3 regions of the Rhodococcus sp. 2G genome follow, and region 3 is predicted to be linked to each of the others. Evidence: riboswitches for the same ligand, from Rfam matches in the RefSeq annotation. Region 3 holds a riboswitch; each other region holds the start of a gene.
What was found. A riboswitch is a leader RNA that binds a small molecule or an ion and turns the genes downstream of it on or off. The one in region 3 is predicted to bind thiamine pyrophosphate.
Positions count from the first base shown of each region.

Region 1: it holds a riboswitch for thiamine pyrophosphate, as region 3 does, so the genes downstream of both, thiO (glycine oxidase ThiO) here and BO226_RS03520 (3-oxoacyl-ACP reductase) in region 3, are expected to answer to the same signal.
Region 2: it holds a riboswitch for thiamine pyrophosphate, as region 3 does, so the genes downstream of both, thiC (phosphomethylpyrimidine synthase ThiC) here and BO226_RS03520 (3-oxoacyl-ACP reductase) in region 3, are expected to answer to the same signal.

Region 1 is NZ_CP018063.1:3,265,842-3,274,653, reverse strand. It holds gene BO226_RS15410 (acetate/propionate family kinase) at 1-233, shown strand, start outside; gene BO226_RS15405 (serine/threonine-protein kinase) at 241-2,661, opposite strand; gene BO226_RS15400 (glutamate ABC transporter substrate-binding protein) at 2,667-3,629, opposite strand; gene BO226_RS15395 (hypothetical protein) at 3,626-4,978, opposite strand; gene BO226_RS15390 (NUDIX hydrolase) at 5,116-5,967, shown strand; gene thiE (thiamine phosphate synthase) at 5,972-6,661, opposite strand; TPP riboswitch at 6,688-6,800, shown strand; gene thiO (glycine oxidase ThiO) at 6,797-7,861, shown strand; gene thiS (sulfur carrier protein ThiS) at 7,858-8,070, shown strand; gene BO226_RS15370 (thiazole synthase) at 8,063-8,812, shown strand, end outside.
Region 2 is NZ_CP018063.1:4,622,197-4,631,008, reverse strand. It holds gene BO226_RS22005 (MFS transporter) at 1-108, shown strand, start outside; gene BO226_RS22000 (SDR family oxidoreductase) at 283-1,044, shown strand; gene BO226_RS21995 (potassium channel family protein) at 1,059-2,480, shown strand; gene thiC (phosphomethylpyrimidine synthase ThiC) at 2,568-4,352, opposite strand; TPP riboswitch at 4,351-4,460, opposite strand; gene BO226_RS21985 (IS1380 family transposase) at 4,665-6,098, shown strand; gene BO226_RS21975 (MOSC domain-containing protein) at 7,200-7,928, shown strand; gene BO226_RS21970 (acyl-CoA synthetase) at 7,935-8,812, opposite strand, start outside.
Region 3 is NZ_CP018063.1:744,137-749,247, forward strand. It holds gene BO226_RS03505 (phosphodiesterase) at 512-1,432, shown strand; gene BO226_RS03510 (stealth family protein) at 1,429-2,901, opposite strand; TPP riboswitch at 3,188-3,279, shown strand; gene BO226_RS03520 (3-oxoacyl-ACP reductase) at 3,334-4,098, shown strand; gene BO226_RS03525 (LLM class flavin-dependent oxidoreductase) at 4,098-5,111, shown strand, end outside.

The sequences.
Region 1 (8,812 bases), 2.5 Mb from region 3:
TCGACGCGATCGTGTTCACCGGTGGGGTGGGGGAGAACAACGTCGACGTCCGGCGCGACAGCCTCTCCGGCCTCGACCGGCTCGGCATCGTCGTCGACGATGCGCGCAACACTGCCGACGACGACGGGGAACGCCGGATCTCGGCCGACTCGTCGCAGGTGGAGGTGCTCGTGATCCCCACGAACGAGGAACTCGCCATCGCCCGCGCGGCCGTGCAGTTCGCCCGGCGCTGACTTCTGATCAGGTCAAACTGCGCGGCCGGATCGCGTTCGCGAGGTCGACGAGGGTGTAGCGGTGTGTGCGGGAAGGGGCGTTGCGCGCCAATTGCCGCAGCGCCGCCTCGGTGCCCAGGCGGAGTCCCTTCTCGGTGAACGGTACGTCGAGGATGCGGTCGTACTCGCGACTCGATGCCCGTCCACTGCGCACCCATTCGAGCGCTGTCCCGAGGACCAGTGCGCGCATCTGCAGGGCGCGACCCTCGTCGGGAGGCAGCGACGCGATCCGGTGCGCGGCCTCGCGCAGATCCGCCTCGGAGATCTCCTCGACGCGACCGCCTCGTAACAGGATCAGCGCGGCGGTCATGGTCGCGGCACTGTGGTGCCGGGAGGTCGTGGGGACCTCGTCGAGCACGTCCACGGCGGCGCGGATCTCGTCGCGGGCGGTGAGCTGGCGTGCCAACCCGAAGGCCGCGCTGACGACGGCGTGATCGGTGCGCCACACGACCCGGTAGGACTGCTCGCAGAAGCGTCGCCACGCGTCGGGGTCGTCGCTCTCCCAATGCTGCAGCGTCAGTTCGGCGGTGGCCCCGAGTGCGATCTTCGGGGCGATCTCACCCGGAAGCGCGTGCAGCACCTTGTCGAACCGGGTGAACGCTGCCTCGTAGTCGTCCTGCAGCAGTTCGGCGATGCCGGCGTACCAGTCCATGCGCCAGTCGTCGCCGGACTCGCGCTCGAGGCGGGTGAGGATCTCCACCGCGCTGTCGACCTGCCCGAGATCGAGATGGGCGCGGACCTCGGCGAGGGTGATCTCCTTGGAGAACGACACGTCGGATGCTCCGACGACCCGCCCGACCCCGTTCTCGCGCGCGTGCCGGAGCGAGTCGAGGGTCTGCTGCGGTTCGCTGTGCACCGCGGCGGCGAGGAGCGCGGCACTCGGATCGTTGGGGTCGAGCAGGGGGACGGGCAGTGCCGCCGCGACATCCTGGCCCCGCAGTTTGGGGTCGCGCTCGATCCCATCGGCGTACACGTCGGTGGGGACGAGTGCCTCGTCGGTGCCGAAGGTCGTGCGGGGCGGGCTGAACAGCCGGGACAGTCCGGGGTGTTCGGTGCCGAGTTTCTTCGACAGGATCTCGCGCAGCACACCGGTGAGCTGTCCGTGCAATTCGTCGGCGGACGAGAAGCGCTGCTGCGGATCGGGGTTCGTGGCCCGCAGGAGCAGGCGGTGGAAGGAGTCGAACTCGTCGAGCAGGGGAGCCTGCTCGGGGGTGGGCAGACCGTCGCGGTAACGGCCTTTGTCCGAGGGCATGTCGAGGGTGAGCACCGCGAGTGTGCGTCCGACCGTGTAGATGTCGCTCGCGACCGTCGGCCCGGTCCGGACGATCTCGGGTGCTTGGTATCCCGGCGTCCCGTACAGATAGCCGTATCCCTCGATCGCGGAGACGGCGCCGAGGTCGATGAGTTCGATCTGCTCGTCGGTGACCATGATGTTCTCGGGCTTGAGGTCGTTGTAGACCAGTCCGATGTCGTGCAGATACTGCAGTGCCGGTAGCACTTCGAGCATGTATGCGATGGCCTGCTCGACGGGGATGCGGTTCGGTGGGGGATAGTTGTCGAGCACGGTACGCAGGGTGTGACCACCCAGGTACTCCATGACGATGTATCCCATCGGGGTGCCGTCGGGTGAGGGGTGCTCGACGAAGTTGTAGATCTGCACGATGCTCGGATGGCTGACCTCGGCCAGGAACTGGCGTTCGGCCACCGCGACCGCCTGGGCCTCGGCGTCGCCACCCTGCAGCAGGCCCTTCAGCACTACCCAGCGGTCGCTCACGTTGCGGTCGATCGCGAGGTAGATCCATCCCAGTCCGCCGTGGGCGAGACAACCCTGCACCTCGTACTGCCCGGCGACGAGGTCCCCGCGGTGCAGGGCCGGAGTGAACTGGAAATGTGTTCCGCACTGGGGGCAATCACCTTCTGTGGGACCCGGCCCCGACGGGGTGCTGCGTCCCACCGGTTGTCCGCACTTCGCGCAGAACCTCTTGCCTTCGGAGACGTGAGGATCGCGGAGGACGGCGTCGACCGGATCCTTCGTGGTGGGGACCGGCACGTCGACGAGGCCGGCGATGCGGCGACGCTGGGTTCCGCGCGGCCGGATGCGGCGGTTCGACGAACGTTGGGAGGACGAACGCTGGGAGGACGAGCCGGACCAGATCGACGAGCGCTGGGTGGAGTCGGGCCGCGTGGCGGGGACGGGGCCGCGTTCGGTGGCAGGTCCGGCATCCCCGGCCGCCCGCGCGGTGGCCGGTCCCGAGTCGCTGGTCGACGGCTCGGTCGCGGGTCCGGAATCCGCTGCGCGCCTAGTGGCGGGCCCGGAGTTCACTGCCCGTTCGGTGGCGGGGCCGGAATCGGCCGACGGGGTATCGGCCGGTTCGGGTTCGTCGGACATGGCCGTCACTTCCGGTAGTTCGGTGTCGGGGGTGACGGAGTGGGACCGAGCACCCGCAGGTACTTGTCGTACAGCGCCGTCCACGTCCCGTCGGAGCGGATCCGTTCGAGGGTGGCGTTGACGAAGCGTACGAGCTCGTCGCTGCCCAGCCGGATTCCGATTCCGTACGGCTCCGATCCCAGGGAGGGGCCGACGAGTTCGAGATATGGGTCCTGTGAGGCGAGTCCGGCGAGGATCGTGTCGTCGGTGCTCACGGCGTCGACCTGCTGTTGCTGGAGGACGACGAGGCAGTCGGCCCACGACGGCACGGTGAGGATCGACGCCGACGGCTGCACTTCTCGCATCCGGAGCAGCGAGGTGGTGCCCTCGACGATGCACACGCGCCGGCCGGCGAGATCGGCGGCGGAGCGGATGTCGGATCCCCGGACGACGAGCACGCGCTGCTGGGCTCGGAAGTACTCGGTGGAGAAGTCGACCTTCTCGCGTCGGGCGCACGTGATGCTCATGGTCTTCGCGACGATGTCGACGGTGGAGTCCTGCAGCGCCTTCTCGCGCTCGGCCGACGACAGGATGCGGTAGTCGACGAGGTCGGGATCGCCCAGGAGGTCGCGGGCGATCTCACGTGCGATGTCGACGTCGAAACCGGTGATGCGCCCGGTCGCGGTGTCGCGGTAGCTCATGAGGTTGCTGCCGGTGTCGAGGCCGACGATCAGCCGGCCGCGCGTGCGGATCCGATCGATCGCAGGTCCGGTGGCGTTCGGATCCGGGGGAAGCGAGGCGGTGGGATCGCCGCAGTCGGGGGCGGGCGGTGTGGCCACCGACGACTCGAGCATCCGCGCGTTCTCGGGAAGCGGGAGAGAGGTCGTCGTCCCTTGGAGGCCGGGGGCGCGCGGTGGGGGGTCGGTCGCGCACCCGCCGGCGAGTGCGGCGACGACGCACAGGCCCGCGACGAGAACGCGCTCTCTCACTGGTACTCCTTCAACCGGGGCCGGAGACCGACCCACACGCCGACCAGCGCCACCGTCAGCAGCACCACCGACATCGGTGCGAGGCCGGCGAGGGTGCGGGAGGCGCGGAACTCGTTGTCGCGCAGTTCGGTGCGGGTGTCGTCGATTCCTTCCGTCAGGGCCGCATCGAGAGCGACGAACCGGGCGGTGGACTCGCCGGGACCTGCACCGACCGCGAGGACCGAGGCCGCTGCGTAGTCGCCGCGGACGAGGGCGTCGACCATGCGTGCATGCGAGTTGATCCATGCGTCGTGCGCCGACCGGGCGGTCTCCACTGCCTCGGCGCCCGCCTCGAGGGCGGAATCGCGACCGTACTCGTCGAGGATGTTGCCGAGCCGCGCCATGTTGGTCTCGAAGGTGTCGTCGTACGCGCCGGTCGTGTCGCGCCGGGCGATCAGCAGGGTCTCGGCGGTACGCGACTGCTGGGCGAGGATCCGGCCCTCGGTGAGATCGGCGAGCGGTGCCGCACCGCGCTCGATGGCGCGTTCGGTGGCACTCGACGAGGCCAGGCCCGCGACGAGCAACCAGCACAGCAGCGCGCCGGTCGCGCCGATCGCGACGAGGATTCCGGGATTGAGGGTGCGACGACTGCGGCGGCTCACGACGGCGTGCGCCACGCACAGGGCAGCGACCGTGACGAGGAGCAATCCGATCGCGAGCCAGGGCGGTCGCACCGCGTCGCGCTGGGTGTCCTCGACCGCGGCGACGCCGCGCGTGTGCAGTTCCTGCGCGGCGGGGAGCAGTTCGGTCTGCATCAGGTGCGAGGCCTCGCCGAGATATGCGGCGCCGACCGGATGCCCGGTGCGGTTGTTGGTGCGAGCCGTCTCGATGAGACCCGTGTAGACGGGCAGCAGCCGCCCGATCTCCGTCAGGTTGTGCGCGGTCTCGCGGTCGGCATCGGTCAGGCCGGTCGCCGCGATGACGAGATATTCCGCGGCCTCATTGGTCGCCCGGATGTAGCGACTGCGCACCGCCTCCGGTTCGAGTCCGCCCGAGATGAAGCCCGTCACGGCGGCGGCGTCGGCCACCGACAGCGCGCTGTAGAGATTCTGGGCCGCGCTGGCGAGCGGCTCGATGGACGCGAGGAGACGATCGTGGGTGGCCTGCCTGCCGGACACCATCGTTGCGGAGACCGCTGCCGAGGCGACGAGCAGCACGGTGAGCACCACCCCGAGGACCACCAACCGGACCGGCGTGGACCGGAGCAGGGCACGAGCGTCGTCGAACCGGGCGTCCGGAGTGTCCGTATCGGCGTCGTCGCGGATGTGGCTCTCGACAGGAGCGAAGGGAGGGGTGATCCGTACGTCCACCGGGCACTCCCTTCCTCGTGTCGAGCGGTCTGAGGGGAGCATATAAGCAGCCCGGCGGTATTGTTGCCGTCCACGGACGGCGGGGATCCGGTACCGGGTACAGGTCCGGGCGAGGGCGGGTCGGAGAGACGGACGCAATGCGTGGAGACGGTGACGGCTGGGCGGTCGGACCGGACGGCGAGAAGCGCTGGGGACGGCACGGCGCCGCAGGTCTGCTGCTGCGCGCTCCGCTCGCGGACGGTCGCCCCGCGGTTCTCCTGCAGCATCGGGCGGCATGGTCGCACCAGGGCGGGACGTGGGCACTTCCCGGTGGAGCGCGCGACTCGCACGAGAGCACCGTCGACGCCGCCGTGCGGGAGGCCCACGAGGAGGCCGGCATCGATCTCGCGGCCGTGACGGTACGCGCCGAACGCGTCACGTCCGGTCTCGCAGGCGGATGGACCTACACCACCGTCGTCGCCGACGCCACCGAAACTCTCGTGACCAGTCTCAACCAGGAGAGCACCGAACTGCGCTGGGTGCCCGAACCGGAGGTCGAGGCGATGCCGCTGCACAGCGGCTTCGCCGAGGCGTGGCCGTCGCTGCGCACCTCACCGGTACGCATGCTGCTCGACACCGCGAACGTGCTCGGAGCGAGCGGCCCCACCGGATGGTGGCGCGACCGCCCCGGCGCGACGAGCGCCCTGCTCGCCGACCTCGCCGCGGTCCTGCCCCGCACCGTCGAAATTCCCGACGGGACGTTCGGCTGGGTCCCCCGCGTCGAAGCGGTCCTCGAAGGGCATGCCCGCGACGCGACGATCGACGACGTCCGGATCCCGGTGCACAGCGCGGACGGCAGCGGCGACGACGAGCTGGCACGGCTCGCCTCCACCACGGCCGTGGTCGACCCCGGGGTGACGGTCGTGGTCACCGCGGATCGCGGCCTGCGCGCGCGGTTGCCCAGGGGCACGATCTCGATGTCGCCCTCGGCCGTGCTGGGCTGGCTGTAACGCCTCAGGTCGGGAGTGCGGCCTTCAGCGCCGCCGCGGCTGCCCGCGGATCGGATGCCTTCGTGATCGCCCGGACCACCGCGACCCGCGTGGCACCGGCGTCGAGCACCTCGGGGAGCCGCTCGAGATCGATGCCGCCGATCGCGAACCACGGCCGTGCCGGCTGCGACTGCGCGACCTCGCGCGTCACCTCCAGCCCCGCTGCGGTCCGTCCCGGCTTGGTCGGTGTGTCCCACACCGGCCCGGATGCGAAGTAGTCGACGCCCGCCTCGATGTCGGCGAGCGCAGCCTGCGCGCGGCTCGACGTCGAGCGGCCGATGACGATCTCGTCGCCGAGGATCTGCCGCGCGTGCCGCACCGGCAGGTCGCCCTGACCGAGATGCAGGATGTCGGCGCCCGACGCGAGCGCGATGTCGGCGCGGTCGTTCACGGCCAGGAGCGCACCGTGGCGTGCACACGCCTCGCCGATGATCTCGAGGGCGGCGAGTTCCTCGCGTGCCTCGAGGCGTCCGAACTTCTTCTCGCCGGCCGAGTCCTTGTCGCGCAACTGGACGATGTCGACCCCACCGGCGAGGGCCTCCTCGACGAACCGTGCGAGGTCGCCGGTGTCCCGGCGAGCGTCGGTGCACAGATACAACCGGGCGGTCGCGAGGCGGCCGCGCGGGTCGGGATGGTTGCCGCGATAGGTGGTCACGACCAAGACGGTAGCCTCTAAGCAGAAAGTGACGACACGGGAGTCCCGAGGTTCGCGGGGCTGAGAGGGGGCCTGCCGGCCCCGACCGTTATGACCTGACCCGGATCATGCCGGCGCAGGGAGTGAGGTGGACCAATGGCAACTGTGGCCGTCGTGGGTGGCGGAGTGATCGGGCTGTCGATCGCATGGCGCGCGGCCCGCTCGGGGCACATCGTGACCGTGCACGACCCGAATCCCGGCAGTGGCGCCTCGTGGGTGGCCGGCGGGATGCTGGCCCCGCTGTCCGAGGGCTGGCCCGGTGAGGACCACGTGCTGTCCCTGGGTGCGGCCTCGCTCGACCGCTGGCCCGGATTCGCGGATGCACTGCGCGCGGAGACCGGCGTCGACGTGTTCACCGCCGAGGAGTCGCTGACTGTCGCGCTCGACGCGGCGGACGCGGCCGACTTGCGGACCGTCGCCGAATGGGTCGGGGAGCGGGGGCACGAGATGCGTCTGCTCTCCCGTGCGGAGATCCGGGAGTTCGAACCGTCGCTCGGCCCGAAGGTGCGTCTCGGACTGCTCGCGCCCACCGAGTCGTCGGTCGACAACCGTACGCTCGTCGACGCCCTGCGCGTCGCGGCCACCGCGGCCGGGGTGCGTTTCTCCGACGCCGCCGTCCACGATCTCGCCGACCTTCCCGACGATCAGGTGGTGCTCGCCGCCGGCTCGGCGTCGGCGCGACTGTGGCCGGGCCTTCCGGTCCGTCCGGTCAAGGGCGAGATCCTGCGCCTGCGGGTGCGGCCGGGCGCGACTCCGCCGCCGCAGCGCACCGTGCGCGCGAGTGTCCACGGACGCCCCGCCTATCTGGTGCCCCGCCACGACGGCCTCGTCGTGGGCGCCACACAGTACGAGGCGTCCGACACACAGGTCACGGTGGCCGGGGTGCGCGATCTGATCGCCGACGCCGAGAAGATCTTTCCTGCGCTCGGCGAGTACGAACTGTTCGAGGCGAGTGCGGGCCTGCGCCCGATGACCCCCGACAACCTGCCGCTGATCGGCCGGCTCTCCGATCGTGTCGTCGCCGCGACCGGCCACGGCCGCAACGGTGTGCTGCTCACGCCGCTCACCGTCGACGCGGTGCTCGCCGAACTCGGTGGGCGGTCGCTGGCCGACGCGCAGTACGCCTGTCCTGGACGAATTACGGAAGCGAGTGTGGGATGACGAACGTATCCGTGGGCATCACCGTCAACGGTGAGGACAAGTACTACGACGCGGCCCCGACCGTGTCACAACTGCTGAACGAGCTCGGTCTGCCCGAGAAGGGCATCGCGGTCGCCGTCGACGGTGTCGTGTGCCCGCGTGGCCGCTGGTCGGAGCCGGTCACGCGCGGAGCGAGCATCGAGATCCTCACGGCGGTCCAGGGTGGCTGACACACACGATCCCGGCGCCGACCTGCCGCAGCTCACCATCGCCGGCCGCACCTTCGGATCGCGGCTGATCACCGGCACCGGTGGCGCGGCGAACCTGGCCGTGCTCGAGGAGGCACTCGTCGCGTCGGGCACCGAACTGACCACCGTCGCGATGCGCCGTGTCGACGCGGCCTCCGGAACCGGTGTCCTCGACCTGCTGCGCCGCCTCGGCATCGAACCGCTGCCGAACACTGCCGGGTGCCGCGGCGCGAAGGAAGCCGTGCTGACCGCGCAGCTCGGGCGGGAGGCGCTGGAGACCGACTGGGTGAAACTCGAGGTCATCGCCGACGAACGGACGCTGCTGCCCGACGCCATCGAACTCGTCTCCGCGGCCGAACAACTCGTCGACGACGGCTTCGTCGTCCTGCCGTACACGACCGACGATCCCGTCCTCGCGCGGCGCCTCGAGGACGTCGGTTGTGCCGCGGTGATGCCGCTCGGCTCGCCGATCGGGACCGGCCTCGGTATCTCGAACCCGCACCACATCGAGATGATCGTCGAGGCTGCGGGTGTGCCGGTGATCCTCGACGCGGGAATCGGAACCGCCTCCGACGCGGCGCTCGCGATGGAACTCGGTTGCGACGCCGTGCTGCTCGCGACCGCCGTCACCCGCGCGAAGGATCCGGCGCTGATGGCGTCGGCGATGCGTCACGCCGTCGAAGCGGGATTCCGTGCCCGGCACGCCGGCCGGATCCCGAAACGC
Region 2 (8,812 bases), 1.4 Mb from region 3:
GCCGTCTCCGTCGTCTGCGTGATCGCCATGCGCGAGACTTACCGACAGGACCTGTCCGACAACGACGAAACCTCCGGACAGGAACAGCTGTCACCGACCTCTCACTGAGCACGCGCACGCACCGGTCCCCGGTCGCCGACGCCCTGCCCCCTTCGGCCGGCCGCCGATTCGTCCGCACACGATCCCACGGCCGTGGACCTCGACAGACATCCACCCCACCCCGATTCCCGGGGGCGCGGAACTCCTCCCCCCGCGCCCCCGGCACCCTCGAAACGAGTCCAGATGAGCATCGCCGAACCGTCGCTGCACCCGTTGGCTCTACCCACCACCTCACTGCGTGTCCTGGTCACCGGCGTCGAACAGAACGAAGGCGCCCACGTGGCCCGAACGTTGGCAGCAGCTGGACACCACGTGTTCACGCACAGCTTCACCCTCGATGCTGCCGAGCACCTCGCCGGCCGAGTCGCCGATGACGACGGGATCGCTCATCCGGTCGCGGCCGATCTGACCCTCGAATCCGACGTCGACAGCATGTTCACCCACCTCGAGCGACGACATGGCGGCATCGACGCGCTCGTGCACACCGCATGGCTACCCGGCCCGGAAACCGCATGCCACTCGCTGAGCAAGATCCGCCCCGCCGACTGGGGCCGGTTCACCTACGACCACATGGCGTTGTTGTTCCACACGACCAGACGTGCTGCAGTATCCCTCCACCGCACCGGCGGCATCGGATCGATCGTCACCGTCACCGGGCTGGACACGCTCCGCAGAATCACCGACACCGATCGAGGACCGGCGCGAGACTCCATGGACGGCGCAATCGAATCCTTCGCTCTCGCCGCCGGACGTGAACTCGGCAGTAACATTTTGCGGATCAACAATATTCGTCTGGTACCCACCCCGACTCCGGAGACAAGTGTCACCGCTGCTGCCCCGATACGCCTCGAAGCGGTGCTGCCGGAGCTGATCGACCCAACATCCGATATCGGCTCCGGTGGCATCTTCACTGCCTACACCTCGTTCCCTGCACCGGTGCGGTGATCGGCGTCGGCCCGATGTCCCCCTTCGTTGTCATCGGCGCGTCGAATGTTGCCCGGCTCGTGTGCGCGTCGCTCACCCAACGCCACTTCGATGTTCTCCACCTCGATGCACCCGACGACCCGGAACTTCTGCAGATCACCCAGCACGACCCGGCCGGGGTCGCCGTCGTCACCCACGACGACGCGGTCGCCGTCCGTTATGCCCTCGCCATCGCCCACATCAGTCCCCACACACCGATGGTCGTGACCGTCTTCGATCGCACCATCGCCAACCAACTCACCCGATTGATTCCCCACTGTCAGGTCACCTCCCCCGCAGACCTCGCGACACCGTCCCTGGCCGGCCCGTGCATCGCTGCCACGATCGACGCCGCGCACACCGCGCCCGATGGCACCACACGCGTCCTCCGGCAATCGGCCCACGGTGACCAACCGACCTGGCAGCCGCTACCCCACAGCCGCACCAGCAGAATTCGCCGCCGATTCGTCCACTCCGTAGGCACACTGCGATCCCACGACGCCGGCACCCGCATGCTGCTCACCGGCCTTATCGGACTGCTCGCCATCCTCCTGATCGATTGGATATGGCTCACCGTCGGCAAAGGCCACCACTGGGTCGAGTCCCTCAAAGAAGCAGTCCAGGTCGTCGCCACCGTCGGTCCCGCACCGGCCTCACACGGCGACCACACCTATGACGTGTTCGCGGCTCTGGCGATGTTGGCGGCGATCGTGTTCACCGCCATGTTCACCGCCGGGATAATCGAACGTCTGCTCGGAACCAGCCTCATCGGCTTGATCGGTCAACGGGTTCTCCCCCGCCGCAACCACGTCATCGTCGTCGGATTGGGACAGGTCGGTCTCCGGTTGTGCCTCGAACTCCGCGAACTCGGCATTCCCGTCGTCGCCATCGAACGCGACGATCGAGCCCGCAATCTGCGCCTGGCCCGAGCACTGAACATTCCCACCATCGTCGGGCACGGTACCGACAGAACCCTCCTCGAACGCGCCCGCCTCGACCGGGCCCGATGCCTTGCCGCCGTGGGCTCCGACGACCGTGACAACATCGCCGTGTCCGTGGCAGCCCACGGAGTGCACCCCGACGCCAGACTCGTCCTCAGAGCCGGCGAACACGAAGCCCTCACCGACACCGGATCCCTCCTCCCGCTAGGGATCACCAGGAATGTCGCAACCTTGAGTGCAACCTTCGTCGTCGCCCGACTGCTCGGTCTCGACGCACACCGTGTGGTAGTCGCAAACGACACGATCCACCTCGAACTCGACGGGTCCTTCGAACAGTTCGTCCTCGCCGCACGACACCATTGCCCCCATGTCACCGGGACAGATGCTCACTACCCCTCGTTCGAGGTACGACTCCGACGAACGCCTTCGAGGCAGCGCACATCAACATGGCACGAATCCGGAGCCGACAGACAATAGCGTCGACGATTGTCCAGCCATGCAGCGCTGGCGAGTTTCCTCCGTCGCACTGTGACCGCCAGCGACATTGGGAACTCACCCGACTCCTTACGTGGGCACACCGCCCGTTTCGGCTCCAATCGACTCGTGCCCCGCCACATCCTCGAGGGCCGGAACGGTGGGCGCGTTCAAGTACACCGTGCTGCCGGCGGCCCTGAACTGGTCGGACATATGTTGCATCCCGGCGACGGCGGCCTGGTCGGCGGCGTCACCGAACCTGGTCCGGATGTCTTGGGAGATACGCATCGAGCAGAACTTCGGCCCACACATCGAGCAGAAGTGCGCTGTCTTGGCCGGTTCGGCCGGAAGCGTCTCGTCATGGAACTGCTCGGCCGTATCCGGATCCAGCGACAGAGCGAACTGATCCCGCCACCGAAACTCGAAACGCGCCTTCGACAACGCGTCGTCACGCTCGACGGCACCGGGATGGCCCTTGGCGATGTCGGCGGCATGAGCGGCGATCTTGTACGTGATGACCCCGGTCTTCACGTCGTCCCGATTCGGCAGTCCCAGATGCTCCTTCGGGGTGACGTAACACAGCATCGCGGTGCCATGGCGGGCGATCTCGGTGGCCCCGATCGCGGAGGTGATGTGGTCGTAGCCCGGAGCAATGTCGGTCACCAGCGGCCCCAGGGTGTAGAAAGGCGCTCCATGACATAACTTCTGTTGACGCTCCACATTTTCCCGCACCCGATGGATCGGGATGTGGCCAGGGCCTTCGACCATCACCTGAACGTCGTGAGCCCAGGCACGGGTGGTCAGTTCGGCAAGAGTGTCCAGTTCGGCGTACTGCGCGGCGTCGTTGGCGTCGGCGATCGACCCCGGTCGCAGCCCGTCCCCGAGGGAAAATGCCACGTCGTAGCGGGCGAAGATCTCACACAGTTCGTCGAAGTGGGTGTAGAGAAAATTTTCCTCGTGATGGGCGAGGCACCAACCGGCCATGATCGACCCACCTCGGGAGACGATGCCGGTGAGCCGCTCGGCCGTGAGCGGTACGTAGCGCAGCAGCACTCCGGCGTGGATGGTCATGTAGTCCACACCCTGCTCACACTGCTCGATCACGGTGTCGCGGAAGATCTCCCACGTCAGCGCATCGGCCTGGCCGGCGACCTTCTCCAGAGCCTGGTAGATCGGCACCGTGCCGATCGGCACCGGGGAGTTGCGAATGATCCATTCTCGGGTGGTGTGGATATCTTCGCCGGTGGACAGGTCCATCACAGTGTCCGCGCCCCAACGGGTGGCCCAGCGCATCTTGTCGACTTCGTCGACGATGGAGCTGGTCACCGCTGAGTTGCCGATGTTGGCATTGATCTTCACCAGGAAGGACTTGCCGATGATCATCGGCTCGGACTCGGGGTGGTTGACGTTGGCGGGGATGATCGCCCGACCCGCCGCCACCTCCGAGCGCACCAGTTCCACGTCGCAGTTCTCCCGCAGCGCCACGAACCGCATTTCCTGGGTGATGATCCCCGCCCGGGCATAGTGCATCTGCGTGACCGTCCGGCCTGTCTTCGCTCGCACCGGGACAGGTCGGGGCCCCTTCCACTCCTGGGACGCCTCTCCACGCCGCACAGCCGAGCGGCCATCGTCGAGCAGATCCCGTTCTCGCCCCGGGTAGTGCTCGACGTCGCCGCGAGCAGCAATCCAGTCGGAGCGCGTCGGCGGGAGCCCGACCAGCGGATCGCTACCGGGACCTGCAGTGCGGTAGACCTGCAGCGGCGGGTTCGGCACCCCGCCGGGAGAGTCGTTCAAGCGGATCTCTGTGACAGGTACACGCAGGTCGTGTTCCTCGTCGTGGACATAGCTCAGGGCATGCGAATTGGATGCACTCATCGGAATCGTTCCTACTTCCTTCGCCGGCATTACCCGGGCAGGTTCGACGGTCGCAGGCTGCCTCAGCCCGATCTCAGCCCCTGCAATGGGGCTCCCGTGGGGACGTCACAGACCCTAACACCCGACTCGTCTCGCTGCAGATGTAGCTGGTCCGGTCGTCGGAGCGGTGCGAAGTCGGCCCGTCCTGTACGCCCGGATACACCGATTCGGTTGGGGTGGCGAGCGGGTCGTAACGACGAAATGCCCTGCCGTAGTGGAAGAATCGATCTTGTCTAGGGATCAGTTCACACCACACCGGAGGGCATCTCGCAGATGCAACTATCTCACACCCGGCCCGTCGCCGCGGCGAGGTTCGACGACCCGAATCTGATGTCGACCGCGGGGCTGGTCCCGGTGATGGCGTTGGCGCAGGCCAGCGGCCTGCTCACCCTGGCCGATCAGCACCTGAGCGTGCCGACCGACAAAGGTGCCAACGCCGGCTACAAGGTCGGGTCCCTGATCGGTGGGATGGTCGCCGGCGCCGACAGCATCGCCGACCTGGCACTGTTGCGGCACGGGGCGATGGAGACCGTCTTCGACCGCCCCTATGCACCGTCGACCCTGGGATCGTTTCTTCGCCAGTTCAGCTTCGGACACGTCCGGCAACTCGACGCCGTCGCCTCGCGGTTCCTGGGCAACCTCGCCGAGAAGACCCCACTGGTCCCCGGCATCGACACCGGGCGAGTCCTGGTCGATATCGACGATTCGATCATCGAGGTCCACGGCCACGGCAAACAAGGCTCCGGCTACGGCTACTCCGGCGTGCGCGGACTCAACGCCCTCATCGCCACCGTCACCACCGAGACCGCTGCTCCGGTGATCGTCGGCCAACGCCTGCGCCGAGGAGCGTGCGGCTCCGCACGCGGGGCCGCCCGGATGGTCTCCGATGCGCTGGCCACCGTCGACCGGCTGCGTTCCCAGGCCGGCGGGGCGGACGGCCACGGCGCGTCGAAGCCCCTGGTCCGCGGCGACTCCGCTTTCTACGGCTATCCCACCATCGGGGCCGCGCTCCGCGCCGGCGCCGATGTCTCGGTGACCGTGCGCCTGACCTCCACCATCAAACGTGCGATCGCCTCCATCGGCGACGACGAGTCCTCGTGGACGCCGATCCAGTACACCGACGCCCTCTACGACGAGGGCACCGACACCTGGATCTCGCGGGCGGAGGTCGCCGAGATCCCGTTCACGGCGTTCGCCTCCCAGAAGAAGGCCCACCACGTTGCGGGACGGTTGGTCGTGCGGCGTATCCCCGACCTGCGACCGAAGAAAGACCAAGGTCAGGGCACGTTGTTCGACATCTGGCGGTTCCACGCGTTCTTCACCACCACCGACCCCGACGACCTCGATACCGTCGCCGCCGACAAGACTCACCGCCAGCACGCCATCATCGAGCAGGTGCACGCGGACCTGAAGAACTCCGCACTCGCCCATCTACCGTCGAACTCGTTTCCGGCGAACGCCGCGTGGCTCGTCTGCGCGGTGATGGCGTTCAACCTCACCCGCGCCGCCGGGACCCTCACCAGCGATCCCAAACTGACGAAAGCGACGACCGGCACCCTCCGCCGCACCATTGTCTCGGTCCCCGCCCGCGTCGCCTCCTCGGCGAGACGGTTGACGCTGCACCTCCCGCAGAACTGGCCGTGGGAAACAGCGTGGCACAACTTGTTCGACAACACCTTCGGTCGCGCACACCCGATCGTCGCCTAACGCCCAGGACATCTGCCCACCCTCAACGCGAAAGCCCCAGTGGAACAACCCGACACGAGAGGTCGGATGCTCAACCATGCCCACACACCGTCCCATGCCACCCAACGAAACTCGCTGCGATCAGGCCAGCGAATCGGTGCATCCGGGGTACGAGCTACGAGGAGGTACTCTTCTGAATGTCATCGACTGTTGACTCGAGGAGATCGGGACCTTGTCCGCACAGCTGGCCTTCGATGGGGACTGCTGCACGATTCGGTGACAGTTTCGGTCACGCAGCCTGTGCGACCGGTGTGGTCATGATGGTTTCGAACTCGACCGGCGTCGATCGGGGGAGAGGCAGGTCCGGGACACCAGCAGGTCGACGGTCACGCCGAGAGGCCGTAATGCTTCGGCGATCTCTTCGAAGTGTTGCGCCGAGCGAGAATATCGGTCGGGGCCATGAGGACCGCCTGAAAGCCGCCTTCGATTACCAGTAACGCAAACGCAGTGGCTGCCAGGGCGGGGGCCTTTCCGGCGCCGACGTCTCCCTGCAGCAGCCGATTCATCGGCCGGAGGCGGTCATGTCGGTGTGGATATCGGCTATCGCCCGCAGCTGTGCACCTGTGGGGTGTACGGCAGGCCGGCCAACCATGCATCGAGCAGTCGTCCGGTGGGCTTGTGGGCGATGCCGACTTCTGCGGCTTGTGCGTTTCGAAGCACTCCGAGGGCAAGCTGCGACCGCAGGAGTTCGTCATAGGCCTGTCGGTCCCGTCCCTTTTCTGCGTGCTGTTCGGATGCGGGGACATGGACAGCGCGTAGCGCGGTCAGCCGCGACGCCGGCTTCCGTTGAGCCAGCAAGGTCGAGGGATTCGGGTCATCCAGCTTCGGGAGTCGGCGGCGTGCATCGACCGCGGCACGGCGCAGCATCCACGTGTCCACCTCATGTTTCTGCGATTGGGGTAGATCGCGAGCAGTGGTGCGGTGGATTCGCTCATCGGTTCCAACAGTGGTGAGGTCATCTGCAATGCGCCGTTGAAGAACATGGCGGAGACTCGGGTGTTTTCGTCCGCGAGTTGGAATCGCACGTAACATTTTCCCCAGTTCCCCGTATGCTCACGAGTCGTGCGTATCGATCAGGTGTGGCGTTATCCGGTGAAATCGTTCGGAGGAGAACGGATCGACGCCGCAGCGATCGAAGCGGACGGTGTGCGCGGCGACCACCTGTGGGCGCTGGTCGACGCCGAAACCGGAAACATCGCGAGTGCGAAGCGTTTCCGACGCTACGGACTGCTGTTGACCTGCTCCGCACGACTTCTGAACGACGACGACCCCCGCGATCCGGCGGCACTCGAGCTCACGCTCGCCGACGGCACGGTGGTGCGCGGCGACGATCCCGAGGTCGACGACCTGCTGTCGAAGCTGGTTGGTCACGACGTGCGGCTCGAACCGCGCGACCGCACCTACGACGAGGCGCCGTTGCATCTCGTCTCCCGCTCCGCGGTCGAAGCGCTCGGCACCGGCGACCCCACCGATGTCGCGTTGCGGCGGTTCCGGCCGCAGCTGGTCGTCGACACTCCGGACACGACCGGTTTCGTGGAGGACGAATGGGTCGGCCGACGGGTGTCGGTGGGCTCGGCAGTCCTCGAACCGCACAAGCGCACCGCGCGGTGCGTCATGGTGACGCTCCCCCATCAGGAGGTTCCCGCGCGGCGCGACATGCTGCGTGAGGTGATGACCGCGCATCAGGTGCCCAATGTGCCGGAGGGCAAGCCGATGCCGTGCATCGGTGTCTACGCGACCGTCCCGACTCCCGGCGACATCACCGTCGGCGACGAAGTCCGGATCGGGTAGACCGGGTCACTTCCCTGCGAGGTAGTCCTCGACGAGAAGCTTCTTCTGCACCTTGCCCATGGCGTTGCGCGGAAGAGCGTCGACGGTGCGGATCTCGCGGGGGCGCTTGTGGATCGACAGGGTCTGCGCGACGAAGTCCGAGAGTTCGCCCGGATCACGGAGATCCCCGACGACGTAGGCGACGATCCGCTGTCCGAGATCGTCGTCCGGCACACCCACCACCGCCGCCTCCTGCACGCCGGCATGGTTCAGCAGCGCATGCTCCACCTCGCCGGCGCCGATCCGGTAGCCGCCGGACTTGATCATGTCGACCGATTCGCGGCCGACGATGCGGTGGAAACCCTGGTCGTCGATCACGGCGATGTCGCCGGTCTTGAACCAGCCGTCCTCGGTCATCGACTCGGCGGTCTTCTCGGGGTTGTCGAGGTAGCCGTCGAACAGGGTCGCGCCGGACACCTCCAACTGGCCGAGGGTGTCGCCGTCGTGCGGCACGAGGTTGCCGGCCTGGTCGCGCAGGCGGGTGGAGACGCCCTGGATCGGCAGTCCCACCCAGCCGGGCCGGCGCTCACCGTCGTGGCGGGTGCTGATCGTGATGATCGTTTCGCTCATTCCGTACCGCTCGATCGGCGCGGAGCCGGTGAGGGCGAGCATGCGCTCGAAGACCGGCACGGGCAGGGGTGCGCTGCCCGAGACCAGGAGGCGTGCGGACGACAGTGCGCGAGCGGACGATTCGTCGGCGACGACCCGCGACCACACGGTGGGAACACCTAAGTAGAGCGAACCACCCGCCGCTGCATAGGCTTCGGGCTTCGGTCGCACCGTGTGCACGAGCGACGAGCCCTGCCGGAGCGCACCGACGACGCCGAGGATGAGTCCGTGGACGT
Region 3 (5,111 bases):
CCGAACCGGGGTTCGCGCGTGCTACAGCGGCGGCGAACCCCGGTTCGGCGCGTTTCTCGCTTCCTCGAAGACGATGTCCCCGAGGAGGGTGCACTGCTCCACCGCGGGAGGCGGCTGCATGTTTGGGGATCATGACGCCCCTCGCCGGGATGGGTAGTGGTGAATCCATGGCACTCCCGGTGGGGACGTCGAGAGGGAACGGCAGTCGTGTGTCGGACGCCGAACGTCCGTCGACCCTGTTCGCGCGCCGAACCGGGGTTCGCTGCCGTAACACGCGGGGCGAGCCCCGGTTCACCGCGTCAACGACCGGTCCGTGAACGACCCTCTGTTGTGAGCCAGATCACCAGGGCTGAAGCGGCTGTCCGTTTCCGCAGGTCACCAGGCAATGACACGCTGTTCGCCGCGGGGTCTGGGTCTCGATGTGATCCAGAAGCCATGGAGTCGTGGAAACACAATCGCTACCGTTGATGGCGATCGAGTGCCCGAAACGGGCGAATGGAAGTGAGAGATCATGGGCAGTTCTCCGGCCCCTGAACGAATTGCCGAATACCCCAGACCTTCGCACACGCTGCTCCACCTCACCGACACCCACCTCGTCGGTGGAGACGAACTCCTCTACGGCACCGTCGACGCCGACACCCGCCTCGGCCTGATCCTCGACGACATCCGGGCCTCCCGGGTCCGACCCGACGCCCTGGTGTTCACCGGCGACCTCGCCGATCGCGGCCAGCCCGACGCCTACCGCAAGCTCCGCGGACTCGTCGAACCACTGGCCGCAGCGCTCGACGCCGAGATCGTGTGGGCGATGGGCAACCACGACGACCGCGCGACCTTCCGTGAAGAGCTGCTCGACGAAGCGCCTCTCGGCGCACCGATCGACGCCGTCCACACCGTGGGCGGACTTCGGATCGTCAGCCTCGACACCTCGGTCCCGGGCCATCACCACGGTGAGGTGACCGACGACCAGCTCACCTGGCTCGCCGACGAACTCTCGACACCCGTCCCGTTCGGTACCGTTCTCGCACTGCATCATCCGCCCGTGCCGAGCGTGTTCGACATGGCTGTCCTTGTCGAACTGCGCGACCAAGCGGGCCTCGCCGAAGTATTGCGCGGCACCGATGTCCGCGCCATCCTCGGTGGTCACCTGCACTACTCGACCTCGGCCACCTTCGCAGGCATCCCGGTGTCCGTCGCCTCGTCGACCTGCTACACCCAGGATCTGAACGTCCCGGTCGGTTCGCAGCGCGGGCACGACGGCGCGCAGGGTTTCAACCTCGTGCACGTCTATCCCGACACGATCGTGCACTCCGTGGTGCCCAGCGGAAGTTACGCCACCGCCGGGCAGCCCCACACGGCCGAGGACGCGGCGCGGCGTCTGGCCGAAGCCGGCATCCGCATCCCCGAGAACCCCGACCTCACCGTTCGGATCTAACCGACGTCCGGTCGGCCCGGGTGGCCGGTCTCCCAGGGTGCCGGGATCGGGTAGTACCGCTCCAGGAACTGCGTGACCTTCGCGGTGCGCAGCTCCAGGTCGACCTCGGGCGTGCTGCCGTCGTTGAGGCAGAACAGGTCGAGATTGCGGCGCGCCAGGATCGTGTCCAGATGTCGCAGACCGGACTTCACAGTGGTGTCGACGTACTCCACCTTCGCCGTGGTCTGCTGCACCGCGCGGCCGGTCAGCAGCGTGTAGTAGTGGTAGAAGGAGTTCGTCACCGAGATGTTGTCGGCCGCCCGGAACGGGCTCGCCGCCGTCGCAGCGAACTCGTCCCCGAACTCGCGTTCCATCTCCGCCATGATCGACCTGCGCAACGGGACCGGGGTGTGTTCGAGGTGCCGAGTGATGGTGACCCCGAAGCGATCCTGCAGGAGCTTGCGGTTCATGCGGGCGGAGTTCTCGAATCCGCTGCGCGACGGGTCGTTCCGACCCAGCCCGATCCGCACGTCGCACTCGATGAACTTGCTGACACCCCCGCCGGAGAAGAACAGGCTCGGGCTCACCCGGCGACCGAAGAACATGTCGTCGTTCGAGTACAGGAAGTGCTCGGACAGCCCCGGGATGTGGTGCAGTTGCGACTCGACCGCCATCGAGTTGTAGGTGGGCAGCGCCGACGGGTCGGCGAAGAACTCCTCGCTCCGCACGAACGTCACACGCGGATCGTCGGCGAGCCACGCCGGTCGCGGCGAGTCGGTGGCGACGAAGATCCGCCGCACCCACGGCGCGTACATGTGGACCGAACGCAGGGCGTACTTGAGTTCGTTGATCTGCCGGTAGCGCGCCGGCGAGTCGTCACCTTCGCCGACGACGTAGTTCTGCATCAGTTTCGCGCGCTTGGCCTGGAACGACTTCGACGACCCGTCCACCCACGAGAACACGAGGTCGATCTCGAACGGGATGTCGCCGGGGTGGCGGTCGAACATGCCCTCGATCGTGGGCCACAGCTGTCCGTACCGCTCGACCGTCGTCCGGCGCATCTCGTCGCGCAGGGCGACCGTGCGGGTGAGGGCGTTCGGACGAGGCATGATCACCTCGTCGTCGGTGTAGGTCCACAGCTCGATGTCCACACCGTTCGACGCGCCGTACCGCAACCCGCTGGTCAGCTCGACGCGCGGGCGGAACAGCCGGAACACGCGGTCCTTCCTGTCGCGTGAGAGCCGTCCGTCCGACACCGGAACCGGGCGTCGCTTGGAGCCGACAGCCTTCGAGTAGAACGGCTCGTCGGCGCATCCCTCGGCGAGCGCGGCACGCAATCTCTTCCGATCGGCACGGTCGATCGCCAGGATCGGGCGGTCGCTGTCGTCGCGGACGAGCAGGTAGTCGATGTGCGCCCGGTCGAGGGCGCGGCGCAGGAGCAGTACGTCCTCGATCTGCGCTTCGTCGGGCGTCGTGGTGGTGATGGGGATCGCGTAGCGATCCTCGAACCATACGACGTCCTCGTGGCGCGCGGGTCCGCGGACCGGGGCACGGTCGAGCGGCGGGGCGTCTCCGACCTGCTGGGAAAGGGAGACGTAGGGAGCGTTGTAGGGGGCCGGCGTGTGCGTCGGAATCTCCTTTCACGGATCGGGGCAGGAAAGGCTCATTTTAACGCCGATCTGAGCTAAGTTCCCGGGTCGGTGATGTGACGATCCGATGAATGCCGACGCCGACGGTCTCGACGGGGTCGAGATCCCGAGGTGTAACCTGTGCGCAGGACTCGACACGGGGTGCCGGACACGGCTGAGAGAACACCCGTCGAACCTGATCTCGATTATGCGAGCGAAGGGATGCCGAGCCGGCGACAGGCCTGAGGTCTGTCGCCCTCACGCACCCTTCCCGACACAGGGAAGGCACAGAAGATGTCATTGCAGAACCAGGTCGTCCTCGTCACCGGTGCCGGTCGCGGCCTCGGCCACAGCATCGCGCAGGCGTTCGCCGACGAAGGAGCCGCCGTCGTTCTCGATTACCGGCGCAGCGGCGAGAGCGCGCACGAACTGGCCGACAAGATCGGACCCGAGCGGGCCGTCGCTCTGAAAGCCGATGTCACCGACCGCGCCGACGTCGAGTCGCTGTTCGCGCGGGCCCGCGAGCACTTCGGGCGACCCGTCACCACGGTCGTCAACAACGCCCTGCCCGACTTCTCGTTCAACGGCGACGCCCGCGCCAAGGCGGACGAGATCGGATACGCCGAATTCGGTGCCCAGTTCGACGGGGTCGTCGGTGGTGCCGTCAACGTCATCCAGGCCGCGCTGCCGGGCATGCGGGAAGCCGGCGGCGGCAGCGTCGTCAACATCGGCACCAACCTGTTCCAGCACCCCGTCGTCCCGTACCACGACTACACCGCCGCCAAGGCCGCGCTGCTGTCGCTGACCCGCACCTTCGCCGCCGACCTCGGCCCCGACGGGATCCGCGTCAACATGGTCTCCGGTGGGCTGCTGCGCACGACCGACGCATCGTCGGCGACCCCCGAAGCGGTGTTCGACCTCATCGCGTCGTCGACGCCGCTGCGGAAGGTCACCACCCCCGAGGATCTCGCGGCCGCGGTGCTGTTCTTCGCCTCCGACTGGTCGCGGGCCGTCACCGGGCAGAACCTGGTGGTCGACGGGGGACTGGTGATGAACTGATGACCGGACCACGCACCCTCCACCTCAACGCCTTCCTCTACGGCGTCGGGCACCACTCGGCGGCATGGCGCCATCCCGACTCCGCCGCCGAACGCATCGGCGACATCACGTATTTCGAGGAACTCGCCCGCACCGCCGAACGAGGACGCCTCGACGCCGTGTTCTTCGCGGACGGTCACAGCGTCAACCCGAAGTACACGGCGGGCACCACCTGGTTCCTCGAACCCCTCACCGCGCTGGCGGCCATGGCGCGCGCGACCGAGCACATCGGTCTGGTCACCACCGTTTCTGCAAGCTTCTTCACGCCGTTCCACGCGGCACGGATGCTGGCCTCGCTCGACCACATCAGTGGTGGCCGCGTAGGAGCCAACATCGTCACCTCGATGTTCGACGAGGAAGCGCGCAACCACGGATTCGACGCGCTCCCGCCGCACACGGAGCGATATGCCCGGGCGGAAGAGTTCATCGAAGTGCTGTGCGCACTGTGGGATTCGTGGGACGACGGCGGTGTCCTCGTCGACCGGGTCGGCGGCAGGTTCCTGGACTCCTCCGCGATCCGTCCGATCCATCACCGGGGCAAGCACTTCCGCGTCGACGGTCCCCTGACCGTGCCGCGGTGCCCGCAAGGCCGACCCGTGCTGTTCCAGGCGGGGGCGTCGGAGACCGGGCGCAACCTGGCGGCCCGCCACGCCGAGGCCGTCTACTCCGTCGCGTGGGACATGACCGCGGCGATCGAGTACGCCACCGACCTGCGCGCGCGGATCGCCGCGGCCGGCAGGGATCCCGGTACGGTCGCCATCCTGCCCGGACTCGTCACCTACGTCGGTCGCACCGAGGAGGAGGCGTGGGCGAAGAAGGCGGAACTCGATGCGCTCCTCGACGTCGATGCCGCCGTCACCCAGCTCGGCGTCTTCACGGGTCAGGACTACACCGGCCACGACCTCGACGCTCCCGTCGACGACCTGCCACCCATCGAGGAGTTCACCGGGCCGCAGGGGCGCTACGCGACGGTG